One region of the Lysinibacillus sp. NPDC048646 genome, then DNA from elsewhere that is predicted to be linked to it. Evidence: riboswitches for the same ligand, from Rfam matches in the RefSeq annotation. Region 1 holds a riboswitch; each other region holds the start of a gene.
The links. A riboswitch is a leader RNA that binds a small molecule or an ion and turns the genes downstream of it on or off. The one in region 1 is predicted to bind S-adenosylmethionine.
Positions count from the first base shown of each region.

Region 2: it holds a riboswitch for S-adenosylmethionine, as region 1 does, so the genes downstream of both, metA (homoserine O-acetyltransferase MetA) here and ACQKII_RS19335 (methionine ABC transporter ATP-binding protein) in region 1, are expected to answer to the same signal.
Region 3: it holds a riboswitch for S-adenosylmethionine, as region 1 does, so the genes downstream of both, ACQKII_RS07245 (MetQ/NlpA family ABC transporter substrate-binding protein) here and ACQKII_RS19335 (methionine ABC transporter ATP-binding protein) in region 1, are expected to answer to the same signal.

Region 1 is NZ_JBNNLZ010000022.1:67,942-74,029, reverse strand. Features, by position in the region: gene ACQKII_RS19345 (MetQ/NlpA family ABC transporter substrate-binding protein) at 1-778, opposite strand, end outside; gene ACQKII_RS19340 (methionine ABC transporter permease) at 854-1,522, opposite strand; gene ACQKII_RS19335 (methionine ABC transporter ATP-binding protein) at 1,512-2,540, opposite strand; SAM riboswitch class I at 2,625-2,730, opposite strand; gene ACQKII_RS19330 (thioredoxin family protein) at 2,809-3,120, opposite strand; gene ACQKII_RS19325 (hypothetical protein) at 3,135-3,476, opposite strand; gene gcvH (glycine cleavage system protein GcvH) at 3,572-3,952, opposite strand; gene ACQKII_RS19315 (arsenate reductase family protein) at 4,034-4,390, opposite strand; gene ACQKII_RS19310 (hypothetical protein) at 4,387-4,629, opposite strand; gene ACQKII_RS19305 (acyl-CoA dehydrogenase family protein) at 4,735-6,088, opposite strand, start outside.
Region 2 is NZ_JBNNLZ010000025.1:35,036-41,123, reverse strand. Features, by position in the region: gene ACQKII_RS20260 (Ger(x)C family spore germination protein) at 1-799, shown strand, start outside; gene ACQKII_RS20255 (hypothetical protein) at 806-1,039, shown strand; gene ACQKII_RS20250 (GerAB/ArcD/ProY family transporter) at 1,067-2,197, shown strand; gene metA (homoserine O-acetyltransferase MetA) at 2,381-3,319, opposite strand; SAM riboswitch class I at 3,421-3,530, opposite strand; gene ACQKII_RS20240 (nucleotide excision repair endonuclease) at 4,041-4,415, shown strand; gene ACQKII_RS20235 (DUF3021 domain-containing protein) at 4,789-5,226, opposite strand; gene ACQKII_RS20230 (LytTR family DNA-binding domain-containing protein) at 5,231-5,671, opposite strand; gene ACQKII_RS20225 (CPBP family intramembrane glutamic endopeptidase) at 5,860-6,088, shown strand, end outside.
Region 3 is NZ_JBNNLZ010000004.1:147,300-153,387, forward strand. Features, by position in the region: gene ACQKII_RS07225 (alpha-hydroxy acid oxidase) at 1-757, opposite strand, end outside; gene ACQKII_RS07230 (enoyl-CoA hydratase/isomerase family protein) at 772-1,551, opposite strand; gene ACQKII_RS07235 (methionine ABC transporter permease) at 1,565-2,236, opposite strand; gene ACQKII_RS07240 (methionine ABC transporter ATP-binding protein) at 2,229-3,254, opposite strand; gene ACQKII_RS07245 (MetQ/NlpA family ABC transporter substrate-binding protein) at 3,316-4,146, opposite strand; SAM riboswitch class I at 4,237-4,340, opposite strand; gene ACQKII_RS07250 (PPC domain-containing DNA-binding protein) at 4,547-5,050, shown strand; gene ACQKII_RS07255 (pyridoxal phosphate-dependent aminotransferase) at 5,105-6,088, opposite strand, start outside.

The sequences.
Region 1 (6,088 bases):
CTAAGAATTTTTTAATTTCTGGTTTTGTTTCATCGCCAGCACGTACTGCGATAATATTTACATATGGTGACTCTTTATCTTCAAGAGAGATAGCATCTTCCGTTGGGTTTAAACCGTTATCAATCGCGTAGTTCGAGTTGATAAGGACAGCATCTCCTTCTTCATTTTCGAACATTTGTACAAGCATTTCTGGTGCAGTATTAGCATCGAATTTAAAGTTTTTAGGATTTTCTGCAATATCTTTAATCTCTGCTGCTGTTTTATCGATACCATCTTTTAATTTGATTAAGTTTTTAGCTTCTAATAATGAAAGCATACGACCGTGGTCTGAAACAGAGTTAGAAAGTAAGATTGTTGCACCTTCTGGAAGTTCTTCAAGCGATTTATATTTTTTAGAGTAGATTCCGATTGGTTCGATGTGTACACCGCCAGCATTAACGAAATCATATCCGTTATCTTTAATTTGTAAATCTAAGTAAGGAATATGTTGGAAATAGTTTGCATTAAGATCACCAGATTCTAAATCTTGGTTAGGTAGAACGTAATCTTGGTATGTTTCAATTTTTAGATCAATACCTTGTTCAGCTAGAATTGGTTTTGCTTTTTCTAAGATAACTGCATGTGGTGTATTAGAAGCACCTACAGTTAATGTTACATTTTCGTCTGCTTTATCTTTATCTCCAGTTGTAGAACCTGCGTCTTCTTTTTTATCAGCGCCACAAGCTGCTAGAGCTAGTACAAGTACTGATAACAATAAACCTGCTAAAAACTTCTTCATTTGTTTACACTCCCTTTTATCTTGTAAAAATATGTTAGCGGTATAAAACCGGAATAACCTTGTCTATTTTTCTTGTTAACGTTTGTCTGTTTTGGCTGTGATCATGTCGCCAATCCATTGAATGATGAAAACTACTACTAAAATTAAAATTGTTGCCATTAGAGTTACATCTTGACGATTGCGTTGAAAGCCGTCTAAAAAGGCTAAGTTTCCGAGGCCACCTGCACCAATAATACCTGCCATAGCTGTGTAACCAACCAGTGCAACAGCAGTGACTGTGACACCTGAAATAAGCGCTGGCAAAGATTCTGGAATTAAAACTTTCCAAATAATTGTTGAGGTTTTTGCCCCCATTGAACGAGCTGCCTCAATAACACCTCTATCAATTTCACGTAATGCAATTAATACCATTCGTGCATAGAACGGTGCTGCACCAATGATTAACGCTGGTAAAGCTGCATCTGCCCCACGGATTGTCCCAAGTAAAAATTTCGTGAAAGGAATTAATAAGATGATTAACACGATAAATGGAATCGAGCGGAAAATATTAACGACTGAGCCTGTTAAAAAGTTAACGATTTTATTAGCCCACAGTTGGTTAGGACTCGTTAGAAATAGTATGATACCGATGGCTAACCCAAGAATAAAGGTTACAATCGTTGAGATAGAAGTCATATACAGTGTTTCGTATGTGGCATCCCACATTTTTTCCCAGTCGACATTCGGAAAGAGACTAGTTAGCATCTGCAATCACCTCCGTTTGTACTTCCACTGTATTTAAATAATTTAAAGCAGCAGTAACATTGGTCTCTGAACCATCAATTTGTACAATAAGTGTACCGTATGCGCCATTTTTCGTTTGTGAAATATTACCATGTACAATACTAATTTCAACATCAAAGTGCTTTACTAGATGTGAAATAACAGGCTGTTCTGTTTTTTCCCCTACAAAGACAAGCTTGACAAGTTGACCGGTTGGGTAATTTGTCTTTAGTTGGGCCACTGTTTCCTGCGTTTCTTTCGTATCCGTAATTTGCGAAACAAATTTTTTCGTGATAGCCGCTTGAGGTGCTTGGAAGACCTGTAAAACTTCACCACGTTCTACAATTTCTCCAGCCTCCATCACCGCCACACGATGACAAATTTTGCGGATCACATGCATTTCATGTGTGATTAAGACAATCGTTAGCCCCAATCTTTCATTAATGTCTACAAGTAAATCAAGAATGGCATCTGTTGTCTCGGGGTCGAGTGCTGATGTTGCTTCATCACATAACAATACTTCAGGATTATTGGCAAGCGCTCGTGCAATACCAACACGTTGTTTTTGTCCGCCTGATAGCTGTGATGGATATGCTTTATCACGTCCCTTTAAACCAACAAGTGCAATCAATTCATTCACTCGTGCCTCTCGTTGTGCTTTAGGTACACCTGCAATTTCTAATGGGAACGCAATATTTTCTGCAACAGTTCGAGACCATAGTAAGTTAAAATGTTGAAAAATCATACTTACCTTTTGTCTAGCATTTCGGAGCTTTTGCCCTTTAATAGCTGAAAATTCTTGGTTGTTAACCGTCACCGTACCAGATGTCGGCTTTTCTAAACCGTTTAATAGACGGATCATCGTACTTTTACCGGCGCCACTATAGCCGATAATGCCAAAAATTTCACCTTTGTTAATGGAAAGGTTGACATCTTTGACTGCTGTTAATTCACCATTCGCGGTTTTGTATGTTTTCGTAATATTTTGAAGCTGTATCATAGCGAATACTCCTTTTCTCATATAGAAAACCCCTTCACTCACAGACAAGTTGAAGGGGTCACGTACTTTATACGTTGAACCGTTCTCTCATCTTTCAAAGAAAATTTCTTTGGGTGATTTGGCACCTTTTCACAAATGTGATGGTTGCCGGGCTTCATCGGGCACTTCCCTCCGCCACTCTTCATAAGAGTTCGATATTTTGTTTTTATTTAGAAACTTATGCTGAAATAAAATTAATATAGTTGATACTTTACCATGCTAGTAAAGTTCAGTCAATTGGTTTTTTTAACAATTCGTATAAAAATGGTACGGATTGAAAAGCATATACCTTTTCTGTAACTTTTTCGCCATCACTGATCAATAGACATGGTACACTTTCTATTTGGTAATCATAAGCCAGTTGCTCCATAAAATTTATATTCGCTTTACCAAGCTGTAGCTGCGGCAGCAACTGCTCAACAATAGCCATCATTTTAGATGCCACTGCACAAGTCCCACACATGGGTGTATATAAATATAAGGCAGTTTTTTTACCAGACTGCATAGCTGCTTCCCACTGCTCTTTTGACCATTCTTCCATCTTTTCACGCAACCTTACAAAATATATTCATTATGGATTGAGAAGTGTGCGCGAAGTAAAATCATCGCTAGCACTTTCCTCGGTGTCGTCTCTACTTCTTTATAGGTTGGCATTGTACGTAAATGTTCCGCCTCTGGATAATGTCTGTCCATTAATGCCCGTAGCTTATCACCCGATGTATCTGCATCAAAAAATGTAAATAGCTCATAGCCCTCATAAGGATCGAGTAACTCTTCTAATTGATGAACACCGATTGTACCATTTGTACAAAGTATTAGTACATTTTCACTCAAAATAGGTTCAATTTGAAGCTTATCCGAACGGCCTTCCACGATTAAACATTTCCCCTCGAACATCACGACACCCCCATTTAAACATCTAACCCCTATTACTCATTATATAATAAAAAACGCCGGTGTTTTCCGACGTTTTAAGTGTTACAGGCTTGTCTTTATTCAGCAATCATTTCTTCGTATTGTTCTGCTGTCATAAGTTTTTCCATTTCTGATGCGTCAGCAGGCTCTACAACGATCATCCATGCTTTTTCATATGGTGATTCATTTACGAATTCCGGGCTATCTTCTAAATCAGCATTTACTTCAACCACTTTACCTGAGATAGGCGCGTATAATTCAGAAACAGTTTTTACTGATTCTACACTACCGAATGGATCGTCTATTTTGATTTCATCGCCAACTTGTGGAAGCTCAACGAAAACGATATCTCCAAGTTCAGATTGTGCGAAGTGTGAAATACCGATACGTACTTTACCATCTTCTACTTTTACCCATTCATGTTCTTCAGAGTATCGTAAGTCTTTAGGTGTGCTCATGCAAAAAACCCCTCCATAAATATGTAATATATTCACTATCAGTGTGCCATACTTCTCCCATAAAAACAAGGATAAAAGCGGTTATTTCCAAGCTTGCTCAAAATCCGATTCTTTAAACCCTAGTGTCACTTTTTCCCCATCCGTTACGATGGGTCTTTTAATAAGCATACCATCTGAAGCAAGCAATGTAAGTTGCTCTTCTTCTGACATTTCAGCTAGTTTATCCTTCAAACCAAGCTCACGGTATTTCATGCCAGAAGTATTAAAAAACTTCTTCAATGGTTGCCCACTTGCCTGCCAATAGTTCTTTAATTGTTCTATTGTTGGTGGTTGTTCCACAATGTGTACCTCTTCAAATGAAACGCCATTGTCGGTTAACCATTTTTGCGCTTTTTTACATGTCGTACATTTTGGATAATAGATAAATTGAATCATCATATGTAGGCTCCTCTACAGTCATTTTCTGTAGTATACCACCATACTAGTCGTGAACCAAAATGAAACCTTTGTTTTAGGTTTGTATCCGTCACTTTCGTGATTCTATCCGTCACTTTCGCGATTCTATCCGTCACTTTCGCGATTCTATCCGTCACTTTCGCGATTCTATCCGTTACTTTCGCGATCCTATCCGTCACTTTCGCGATCCTATCCGTCACTTTCGTGATCCTATCCGTCACTTTCGTGATCCTATCCGTCACTTTCGTGATTCTATCCGTTACTTTTTCATTTTAATCCGTCTAACGCAAAAAACTAGCTCCCCATAATGGGAAGCTAGTTCATAATTATACGATGAATTTTTCTGCTTCAATTAGTTTAACTGAAGCTTCACGTTTCTTCGCAATGAGGTTATAAGGATTGTTACGCGTTAGCTTACGTAATGCAGACAATGTCATGCGTGCAGCATCTCCATCTGCTGAAGCAAGAATTGTATCTTTTGCTTCTTTTTCAATTTCTGCAAACGCCTCTTGGCAGAAGATTTGTGTGTAAAGAAGTTTTTGATGTGCTTTATCGACACCAGCACGTGCAATAGCCTTTTCTGTACGTAATACAGTTGATTCCATTGCGAATAATTGGTTAGCGATATTAGCAATATTCACAAGCACTTCTTGCTCTTGATCGAGTTTTGCGCCAAAGCGTTGTGCAGCCATACCAGCAGCTAACACAGCAATTTTCTTCGCATTTTTCACAAGGTATTTTTCTTGTGCTAAGGCTTCCGTACCCACTTCCTCCGGCATTAACATCAGAAGCTCTTGTTGTAAGTTTTGTGCCACTTGCAACAAAGGAAGCTCACCTTTCAATGCTTTTTTCATGAATGTGCCAGGTACAATCATACGATTAATTTCGTTTGTTCCCTCGAAAATACGGTTAATACGAGAATCACGGTAAATACGCTCTACTTCATATTCTGCCATGAAACCATAGCCACCATGTAATTGCACCGCTTCATCAGCAATGTAATCTAATGTTTCTGAACCGAAAACTTTTGCAATAGAACATTCAATTGCATACTCAGCAATCGCATCTGCAATCACTTTCCCTTGTTTTTGTTCTTCAGGACTTAACTGGCTTAAACGATCCTCGAATAATCCCACTGTACGATAATTTAATGACTCTGATGCATATAATTGAGATGCCATTGTTGATAATTTTTCTTTTGTTAAGTTGAAGTCAGATAACTTCGTTTTGAATTGTTGGCGCTGATTCGTATACTGAATGGCAAGCTCCAAAGCTCGTTTTGATCCACCAATTGTGCCAACACCTAATTTATAACGACCGATGTTTAAGATATTGAATGCGATCACGTGGCCACGACCCACTTCGCCTAATAAGTTCTCAACAGGTACTTCTGCATCTTCAAGTACTAAGGTACGAGTTGATGAAGATTTAATGCCCATTTTCTTCTCTTCTGGGCCAACCGAAACGCCACTATAAGCACGTTCTACGATAAATGCTGAGAATTTATCGCCATCGATCTTTGCATAAACAACAAATACATCAGCAAAACCAGCGTTGGTAATCCATTGTTTTTCACCGTTTAATACATAATGTGTACCTGCAGCATTTAACTTTGCCGTCGTTTTTGCACCTAATGCATCCGAACCTGAACCAGGTTCTGTTAATGCGTATGCTGCAATC
Region 2 (6,088 bases), on a different contig from region 1:
ATCTCATAATTCAACTGCAAAAGAAGTGTTAAATGTACTAACCCCTATAGAAAAAATACCTGCAAATAAATTGCTAAATTCAATTAAAGTCTCACAAAAAGCTTGGGGTTCTACATTATCTGTTAGTATAGATGAATTAGTAAATACGCTAAACAGTAATAAAAAAAGCGCAGTTTTATCGACAATCGAAATAGATGGAGATACGAAATTAGGTATTGATCAGACCAATGTCCAACGCATTAAGACGCCCGTAGTCTTGAATTTTGTAGGTTTAGCAGTATTTAAAAAAGATAAATTAGTGGGCATTTTAACTGAAGATGAAAGCAGAAGTTTTAATTTTTTGAATGGAAAAATTAAAAGTACAGTTGAAATTATTGCTTGCCCTGAGCAAGGAAAATTAACAACAGAAATTACAAAATCAACAACAAAAGTTAAAGGACAATTTAAAAATGACACACCACAAATTAATGTTCAAATTGATGTAGAGCAAAATGTGGGCGAAGTTGAATGTGATATAAATCTAACTGAAAACAAAACGATTCAATACATTAATAAAAAAACTGCCGAGTTGATTGAGGAGCGCATCAAAAAAACCCTGGTGACGATTCAAAAAAATTATCAGTTAGACATATTAGGATTTGCCGATGTACTTTATCGAAAAGATGCTAAAAAATGGAGAGATATTCAAGGAGATTGGTCGACAATATTTCCAGAATTAGCAGTAAACGTTGAAGTTCGCGTTACTACACAAGGGTTAGGGACTATGCAAAATTCTTTATTACACAAAGCAAAGGAGTAATAATCGATGTTTATAACGCTAGCTATATTAATTATTGCTGCACTGATTGCGTATTTTGTCATCCCCCCTTTAAAGAAAAAACGCGAAACTAAAACCATTGTGGTATTTTCAATTTTTTTAGTTGTCGGAACTGCGTTAAATATTGCACTTGGATTAAATATTAATGTGCCGAGTCCATTAGACTTGATTTCTCTTATTTTTAAACCAATCAGAGAATTAATCATCACGCTGTTCCAATAAATATTGCAACAGGAAGGGTAGTTGTTTATGGAAAAAGAGATAATCAGTTCGAGACAGTTTACAATCATTACCCTCCTCTATTCAATTGGCACAGCTATCCTAATTATTCCAGCAAGTATTGCAAAAGACGTGAAGCAAGATGCGTGGATCGTAGCAACTGTAGGCGTGCTACTAAGCTTATTACTAATAAAACTTTTCGTTTCTTTAGGAAAAAAGACACCAAATTTAACCTTTGTGGAGGCTAATGAAAAAATATTAGGGAAATTCATTGGTAAATTTACATCCATTGGATTTATCATACTTACCTTTTTTTCTGCAGGTGAATTATTATATTTCATTGGAAATTTCATGAAAACTGAAGTCATGCCGGAGACACCGACCACGTCATTTGCACTTTTATTCAGTTTAATTATCATTTTTGCTACATACTTGGGGATTGAAGTCTTTGCACGTTCAGCTGAAATACTGTTTCCCTTGTTTATGTTTATTTTTATAGTATTTGTTGTTTGTATTTCTCCAGAAATTAAAATTGAAAATATACAACCTGTATTTGAAGCTTCTTCGAAATCAATAATCCTTAGTGTTTTTTCATTTATGAGTATTTTTTCGTTTCCGATGGTCGTGTTATTAATGATTTTTCCCTCTATGGTCAATGTGCAAAAATCAGCTCAAAAGGGATTTTACATAGGCATGATTGTTGGAGGAATAGTATTAATTATTATTATTGCTCTCTCTATACTTGTACTTGGTGCAACAAATACATCTCAACGTGCCTTTCCAAGTTACGCATTGGCTCAAAGGATATCCATAGGGAATTTTTTACAAAGAATCGAGATTATTATGGCTTTTATGTGGATTACCTCCATTTATATCAGAACATTTATATATTTTTATGCATCTGTAATTGGCATTGCCCAAATACTGAAAATCAAAGATTATCGACCGCTAATTTTACCACTTGGTATGATTTTCATTGTACTTTCTCAAATTGTACATCCAAATATCGTTCACTCTAATAATTACAATAAGGAAATCTGGCCACTTTTTTCAGCAGTGTTCGCAATACTCTTACCAATACTCTTACTTTTTGTCGCTAAATTAAGAAAAATTAAAGGTCAAGAAACTGAAAGTCAATCGAAAAGTGAAAATTTATCATAAATTGCCTCCACAATTGTGTACAGCTCTAATTCCCTGTTACAACATGCATGTTTCTGCTGTCATTGTAGTATTTGTTTATGCATTATAAAGGGCTAACAGAATAGCAATATGAAAAGCCCAATTCCTCAGTATTACAATTGAGAAATTAGGCTATTTTTTAGTATTCCGTTGCGTTTACTAACATCAAATATGAAATTCGATATGGTCTTCTGCAAAATCCCATTCATACGGTGTTTCTTGGTATACACAGTAGTTTAGCCAGTTTGAGAATAACAAATGCGTGTGCGCTCGCCATGTATTCATCGGTTCATTTGATGGGTTATCATTTGGAAAATAATTAACAGGTACTGCAATATCTAATCCTTTAGCTACGTCACGACTATATTCGTCTGCTAGAGTTGTGGCATCATATTCAAGATGTCCTGTAATCATAATATTTTTATTATCTTTTGATTGGACTATAAAGACGCCCGCTTCTTCTGAATACGATAGTAAGCGTAAATCTGGATGATTGCGCACTTCTTCAATTGATACGGAAGTATAACGTGAATGTGGCGCTGTAAATAAATCGCTAAATCCACGTACTAAGTCCACCGTTAAATCAGTAATCACATGCGAATATACACCCGAGCATTTTTCGGGTAATTCAAATTTACCGATACCGTAATGGTGATAGAGTGCAGCCTGGGCACCCCAACAGATGTGCATCACAGATGTCACGTTTTTCTTAGACCAATCCATTATTTCTGATATTTCTTGCCAATAATTCACATCTTCAAATGCCATTTTTTCAACAGGTGCTCCTGTAATAATCATGCCATCAAAACGACGGTGACGCACTTCTTGAAAGTTTGAATAGAATAACTGTAAATGTGATTTACTGACATTCTTTGACTCGTGGGTTGCGGTATTCAAAAACGTAATATTAACTTGCAAAGGTGTATTACCTAGTAAACGAAGTAATTGTAGCTCTGTTTTTTCTTTTTCTGGCATCAAATTAAAAATTAAAATGTTTAACGGACGAATTTGTTGTGTTTTTGCTCGGTCCTCTTCCATAACGAAGATTTTTTCCTCACGTAAATGTTCTCCAGCTGGTAAGTTTTTCGGAATATTAATTGGCATGTTACATTCCCCATTTCGTTTATTTTTTTCTCTTTATGTAAAAATCAAAAAATCCCCCTCATTCCATAAGAGAAAGAATGAGAAGGATTTTATCACGTCCACTCTTATCTCTCAAAGGAAAAATCCTTTGCTGGAAGTAGCACCTTTCTAACTAAGTTAGAGGTTGCTGAAGCGTCATAGGGCCAAATCCCTCAGCTTCTCTTGATAAGATTATTTAATTAAAGAGAATTGTATCATGAACAATTAAGAATTTCAATAATACATAGAATATTTCGTTTATAGGCATCTCTATCTTGTGAAAAATGTTCATTATTACAATTATTAGTGTATTATTACACTAAACAAGGTACTAGGTACTTTCTCTGCTGTTTTGATGCTTTTTTTCTTTAGCATGGCTCACGCTGATAGCGATTATTTGCACAATATATGCTTAAGATATTGTCCATATGTTTTAAGAACCGCAGTTTCTATGCTCGCTTTCAATACGGTAAGCAAAATTGACTATAGTAGCATTTTGGCTATACTTGTCATTTGCTTTATAGCGCCAGCTGCTTAATGTTTTCCCAGATACGTTAAATTTTTTGTGATTCTGCTCATACTATCATTACTCTATTGAGCAACACTCATTTTAGCTTTTTGGCATATGTGATAATTGATAATAGCTACCACGTATGAATTATGTTAAGATATACCTTATGTAACAGAGAGGAACGTGAATATTTTGATTAAAATTGAACTACCAAAACCAGATTTAGTAATTCGTCAGCGCGAACAAGTGTTAAAACCAGGTGATGTGGAAATCACGCCTTACCACGGATTTATCGACTTCCATAAAATTACACGTGAAAATGGCGGCATTTTCTTTTTCTACAATGAGAAAAACGAACTTTTATACGTAGGGAAAGCACGTAAAATTCGTCAACGTATAAAAAAACACTTTGAAGACAATGTGTCTCCTATGAAAAAATACCGCGATGAAATTTTTAAAATTGAAGTGTACGAAATTGAAGATCCAATGGAACGTGAAATTTACGAAACATATGCCATTAACACTTTCCGTGCAAAATACAACCTTGATAAAGTGTTTTTTGAATAAAAAAATTAGAGGCTGGGACAAAAGAGAAAAAGTGTTAGATTGACTGCTGTCGATCTAACACTTTTTTGCTGTAAGCGTTGATGTCTGCTACGGCGGACGCTTTCCGGGGGCGTGGCCTGAGCCTGTAGTCTCAGGCGTCACGCTAATCCCCCCAGGAGTCGCCGCCTTCTCTACCATCAACTAGTGCTCTCTTCTAAATTTTCCTTCATTTTAGATAGCAAAAATTTAATAACTCCTTTGCTCCTCTTTCTTAAAATTTAAAGTTTTGTCCCAGCCTCCCTTTCTACTATTACAGAGGTCACAGGCTTTCTTTGTACGGGAGGATTATTTTGTTAATAAGCCTTATTAAATAATGAATTGCTTTCATGTAATACTATTGATTATTACTAATGTCTGTATGTTCAATGATTTTCTTCTTCATTTTTTTTACTTCCGCTTGACTATGTAAATAAAATAACAGCCAAACCAGTACAAAAAGTAATACACTAAATAGCAGCAATAGTATTGTTATTTTTATCGAAAATGTTGGAATCCATTTTAAAGAAAAGGCAACAACTATAAAAGTAGCTATAGCTATAAAAAAATGACAAGCACTTTGTTGTAAGAATGTTAAACGTTCTGTTCTATAGATGTATGAAGGAAGTATACAAGCAATACCCACAATAATTGATCCGAATACTTGTTGTGGGAAATTAGACATTACAGCTTGTAAAAACAAATCCCCGTTAATCCAATATCCAATAAGATTAACAGTAACAAAAACTGTACATCCCATACTTATACCGAACCCTAAACTCTTGAAAATGTTCATGTAACTATACCCCCAAACGCTCTTTAAATGTTTTTTTATAATTACGAGAAATCACTTCTTTTATGTCTAAAATAAGCTCAATTTCCATTGTTCCATTAAAGGAAGCTTCAATATTTCTGATTTTTCTAGGATTTATGATTGCAGATTTAGAAATCCGTATAAAATCATTACCTAGCTGCTGTTCTAACTCGTATAAAGGTTTATTCATAATAACACGATTACCATCGTCGCTATATAGTACTAATTCTTTTCCTTCCGTTCTAATTACAATTACAGAATTAGGTTCGATAATATGTACTTTATTGTTTGCAGTCCCTGTTAAAATTTGTTCTTCTTCTTGTTGTAAGAGTGAGATTGCTGCCTGTATCGTTGGCGTTAATTTGGATACGCAGATTGTTATGTAGGGTTCGTCGATTTGTGTATCAATTTTTATTTCTATCTTCATCTCTATCACCTCTCCCTAAAAATATAGCATAAATTACATTTCGAATAATGCAGGTTGTAGGTGATAAAAAGCATTTCACCTATTTATATAGACATGTTACTCGTAAAGTATTGTTGCTAAACTTTTTTGTCGCTATATTGGGCTTAAGCAAAAGCTATTTAAAAATATAACACAAGGAGGCAGCTAATATGAATGAGATAACAACGCTAAAAGAGCGAATAAAGACGGGATGGATATTAGTTGGCATATCAAGTATGCTTTCAACTAGTGTTATTTTTTGGTATGTAAATAATCCTAGGAAGTTTATTGAAAATGGATTGGGATATTCATCGGAAATGTTACTTAATTTACCTATGTGGTTTTTCACTGTATTAATCGTTATAGGGTACATTTCCTATACAATGATTGCGATACCTT
Region 3 (6,088 bases), on a different contig from region 1:
TTAGCAAAATAGGTAATGTTGTACGGCGTTTTAATTCACGCACATTTTCCCAATTCAATGTAGGGTGGAACACATTTTGCAACACACCTTGCACATAAGATTCAAAAGAATCATCAGGCAAAGAGGCCATAAAAACAGGATCATTGACATAATTTCCGCGTGCATAACCAAGTTTTAAAGGGGAGAACTGATTACGTACATCTTCCTCACGCCAACCGAGCATAACTGTATCCACAGTTAAGACAATTGCTTCAAAGCCGGCAGCTTCTGCCCGACTAGCCATGCTATAAGCAATTTCTTCATTGGTCGACCAATATAATTGGAACCATTTCGTCGCATTTGGAGCTGCTTGAGCGACATCTTCAAGCGCGTAACTAGAAACCGTACTTTGAATATAAGGAATATCTAATTCATCTGCTGCTCGAACGACAGCCAGTTCGCCATCTTCATGTGCCATCTTATTCATACCAACAGGTGCAAATAACAATGGTGTTGGATATGTTTTTCCAAATAATTCAATAGATGTATCAATGTTCGATACATTGTTTAAAAAGCGTGGGATGATAGAATATTTTTCGAAAGCGGCTCGGTTATTACGTAAAGTTTGTTCGCCACCTGCACCAGAGCGCACATAGCCATAGGGGCCCGCATCGATTTTTTCAGCAACAGCCTTTTCTAAATCGGCAAAGGAAATAGGGAAGGGGGCTTGTGCGTTAATATTTTTTAATAGTAAATCGCCATTTGTTGTGTTTGTCATCTTTACTACCTCGCTTATTTATTGAAAATGGGCTTTCTTTTATTTAAAAATGCTTGAATGCCTTCGTTGTAATCTTCAGAGCTAAATGAATCAAGAATTATTTGTGCTAACTCTTCGTTTTCTTCGGTCTCGCCATCTACAATCGCTTGAATAATTTTTTTAATGCCAGCATTGGCAACAGATGATTTACTTAATAAATGATTGGCAAACTGTAATGTTGCTTCTTCAATTTGTTCTGACTCATGTAATGCTGTAATTAAGCCAATATTTTTGCCTTCTTCAGCTGTAAAGATATTGGCTGTATATAAAATCTCTTTTGCTTTCGCAACGCCGACAATATTGATTAGTCTTTTTGTACTTTCAAGGTTATAGACAATACCAATGTTGGCAGCTGTAATACCAAGCTTACTTTTTGGCGTCGCTAGTCTGAAATCACAAGCATTGGCTAATTCCAAACCGCCACCTATAGCTAAGCCCTGTATCATTGCAATTGTAGGCTGTGGGAATTTATAGAGTGCATCAATAGCTTTCAATGCTAATTCGTTGTAAGCTTTAGCGTTTTCAGCTGCATAACGAATATCTAAAAATTCACGAATATCAGCGCCTGAGCAAAAGGCAATGTCATTTACGCCGCGCACAATCAGTACTTTAATAGAAGAATCTTCACGTAAACTTTCAAGGTTATCTAAAACGGCTTGGAACATTTCTCTCGATAAAGAATTACGTTTATCAGGACGATTTAAAACTAACGTAGCAATATAGCCATTTCTCTCTACATATATTTCGTTTGTCATGCGAATCCTCCTACTAATCTTTCTTTAGTTTTGCAGCAAAACGGTTACCAAGTGATTGAATACTTTGGACAAGAATAATTAAAATAAAGACGGTTGCATACATCACATCAACTTCATAGCGTAAGTGACCGTAACGGTATGCTAAGTCACCTAGTCCACCAGCACCAACCATTCCTGCCATTGCAGTTGCCCCAATCAGACCGACTGTAGCAATTGTTAAACCTAAAATAATAGATGGACGAGCTTCACGTAGTAATACATGCCAAATAATATGACGACGTTTAATACCCATTGCTGTATAAGCTTCCACCACGCCAGCGTCCACTTCTAAAAGCGCTGTTTCCATTAAACGAGCAATATAAGGGGCAGTATAGATGACAAGTGGTACAATAACACCTTTTACGCCAATCGTTGTCCCTACGATTATCTTCGTAAATGGAAGGATGAAGAATAGTAAAATGATGAATGGTACAGAACGGACGATATTAATGAGTAAATTGACAAGTTGATACAAAAATTTATTTTCAAAGGATTGTCCAGGGCGTGTTAAAACGATTAAAAGCCCTAAAGGAATCCCGATTAAAATGGAGAACAATAAAGAAATACCGACCATTTGAAAGGTTTCAATCATAGATTTCCCAATAATGTGTGACCAATCTGTAAAGAAGTTTTGAATGCTATCCATGTAGTTCGCCTCCCAATTCCTCAATGGCTACGCCGTTTTCTGTGAAAAACGTAAGTGCTTTTTGTACGATATGTACTTCACCGTTTAAATGGACAACGATATTACCGACAATGCCATTTTTTAATTCAATAATATTGGCTGTTAAAATGTTTGGCTGTACATCATAAATTTTGCTTACTTCGGCAAGTAAAGGCTTTCCAGTACTTTCGCCTAAAAAAGTTAAACGAATGACACTGCCTGAAACATTTAACTGTTTGATTAGCGTAGGGGATAAATTACGTTGTGAAATAGTATTTAAAAATTTTCGAGTCGTTGGATGTTGGGGTCTTGCAAAAAGCTCAATAGCAGAGCCAAACTCTACGACTTTACCAGCCTCAAGAACCGAAACGTCATCGCAAATCTTTTGTATAACATTCATTTCATGCGTAATTAGCAAAATCGTAATGCCAAGCTCACGGTTGATTTTAAGTAATAGCTCCAAAATAGCATCAGTTGTTTCAGGATCAAGTGCACTCGTTGCTTCGTCACTTAGTAAAATTTCTGGCTCTTGTGCAAGTGCGCGAGCAATCGCGACACGTTGTTTTTGACCACCTGATAATTGACTTGGATAGCTATCTAATTTCTCTGTCAGGCCAACAATTTCAGCGTACTTAGCAACACGATTTTTCACTTCACTGTCGTTATAACCAAGCAGCTTTAACGGTACGGCAATGTTGTTGTAGACTGTTGCTGTTTTTAAGAGATTAAAATGTTGGAAAATCATGCCGATTTTTTGACGTGTTTGGCGAAGGGCATTTAATGAAAGCGTTGTAATATCCACGTTATCAATAAATACTTTCCCAGCTGTAGGACGTTCTAATAAGTTCACGCATCGTATGAGTGTACTTTTACCGGCACCACTGTAGCCGATAACCCCATGAATTTCACCTTTTTTCACATGAAGATTAATGCCATCAACCGCTTTGACAGTACCTTTTTTTGATTTGAATTCTTTTGATATATTTTGTAATTGAATCATGTGATTTCTCCTTCCTAAAGGAAAAAGTTACCGTTTAGACGGTAACTTTTGTCGTGTTATATTACCAGCTTGCTATTACAGAACCATCAAATTCTTGCTCAATAAATTTACGTACTTCGTCCGATTGATAAGCATCAACGAACTTTTTAATCGTTGGGTCTTCTTTGTTTTCAGCACGCACAACAATGTAGTTTACATATGGTGAGTCAGTAGATTCTAAAAGAATGGAATCTTTTTTAGGATTGATACCAGCATCTAATGCGAAGTTTGTATTAATAGCCGCGACATCTACTTCACTTAATTGCTTTGGAATTTGTGCAGCTTCTAATTCAATAAATTTGAAGTTCTTTTTGTTTTCTTCCACATCGTGAATAGATGCTGTCAGGCCAGTGCCTTCTTTCAATTTGATATAGCCTGCTTCTTGCAGAACGAATAGGGCACGAGCTCCGTTCGTCGGATCATTTGGCAATCCAAATGTTGCACCGTCAGGAATTTCATCTAATGATTTATATTTTTCAGAGTATACACCCATTGGATTTAAAATTGTTTTTCCAACAGGCACTAAATCTGTATCATGGTCTTTGTTAAATGTATCTAGAAACGGTTCATGTTGATAGCTGTTCGCATCTAAATCACCTTGTGATAATGCAGTATTCGGTAAAACGTAATCAGAGAATGATTTTAATTCAACCTCTAAGCCATTTTCTTTTGCTACTTTCGCAGCTACCTCTGCAATTTGTTCGTGTGGGCCAGATGTTACGCCAACTACGATTTTATTTTCGTTAATAGCCTCACCATTACCTTTGCTGTCTTCCTTACTACCGCAACCGACTAATGCCACTGCTAATGTGAGACTTGCTAAACCTACTAAAAATTTGCTTTTCTTTTTCATGAAAAATTACCTCCAAAGTTGTTTTATCGGTTTTTGAAAATAAAAAAAACTCTCTTATAAACTTAAGAGAGGCTCATGAAAAGATGTCCTCTCTTATCTTTCAAACGAATATCGTTTGCAGGATTTAGCACCTTCCCAAAAAGGGGGGTTGCCGAGCTTCATAGGGCCAGTCCCTCAGCTACTCTTGATAAGAGATTTATAGTATTTTTGTAAATCCGATAGAACTAATATAATTTATAGGTTATATTAAGTCAATAAATATTTTTAATATTTTATAAAATTAAACTATATTAGATTTAGTGTTAAGGGGATAGAAACTGCCTGTAAAGACGTGAGTGCTGGGCGTGAAAGTCCCCCGTTCTATGTAAATATAATTTATTCAGGGGGAAGAGGTAAATCTATGTCTGTAAGAGTTAATTATGGGGTAGGGTCATTTGGGAAGGTTATTAGTGCACGCATCTTAATGGGGACAGATATCATTGAGGGAATTGAGGCTGTATGTGAAGAGAACGAAATTGAATCAGCAACAATTGTTAGCTGTATCGGTAGTTTTCAAAAAAGTAATTTTGTGTATTTAGTCCCGGATGAGACATCTAAAATCAAAGTACGTTTTAGTGAAGTAATTGAAAAAGAAGGGCCACTTGAATTTATTCAAGGTTCTGGCGTTATCTGTAAGCGGGATGGTGTATATGAAACCCATTTTCATGGATCGATGAGTGATCAATGGGGAGGTGTGTCTGGCGGCCATTTTGTTAAAGGTGGGAATCCCGTCATTACCGCAGATGTTGTTTTAGCAGAAGTACGGGGTGTACAGCATATCCGACGTTTCGATGAAGAAACGGGACATGTTCAATTTTATCCGTTAGAAGAGGGATTAGAGAGTCCACGAAAAATAAGTAAATAGATAAGAAAAACCGTCCAATAGGTGTAAAACACGCTGATTGGACAGTCCATCATTTTACTTAAATAAATTTAATTTCTCAATTCTAATGATAGCTTCACGTAAACGTTCTTCGCTGACAAGTAAGCCAACACGGACATAGCCTTCACCATAATCACCAAAGCCATTGCCCGCGGCAACGGCAATATCAGCGTTGTCGAGTAACAGATCAGCAAATTGCTCACTTGTATAACCTAGTGGAACAGGTAACCATGCAAAGAATGAGCCTTTTGGTGCTGTAACCTGCCAGCCAATTCGTTTGGATTCTTCTATGAGAACGTTTCGACGACGCTCGTAGGTTGCTCTTAGCTCAATTGCACAATCTTGCGAGGAAGTAAGTGCTATTGCGGCTGCCTGCTGAACAGCAGGAAATTGGCTACAAAATAAATGATCTTGAATGATATTGATAGCTTCAATTATTTTAGCGTTCCCAACGGCAAATCCAATGCGCCAGCCGGCCATATTAAATGTTTTAGATAACGTATACATTTCAATGCCGACATCTTTAGCGCCCTCTGTTTGCAGGAAGCTGACAGGTTTATTGCCATCAAAGCCAATTGCCCCATACGCAAAATCATGTGATACGATGATGTTATGTTCTTTAGCAAAACGAACTGTTTCTTCAAAAAATTCTTGTGTCGCTGTACCACCAGTGGGGTTATTCGGATAGTTTAAGTAAAGTAACTTGGCACGGGCTTTTACTTCGCCTGACAAAGCCTTATAATCAGGCAAGAAGTCGTTTTCCGCAAAAAGCGGCATGACATCAAAATTTACATTACCTAGTACAACGCCAGATAAATAGTCAGGATAGCCTGGGTCGGGTAATAGCATATAGTCGCCAGGATTTAAAACAGCCAGAGGTAGCTCAACAAGGCCAATTTTTGTACCACCAAGAATGGCTACTTCTGTATTAGGGTCAATGTCGACATTGTATTCACGTTTGTAAAAATCAGCTGCAGCTTGACGCAATTCTGCTATACCTCGGAATGGAGAGTATTTATG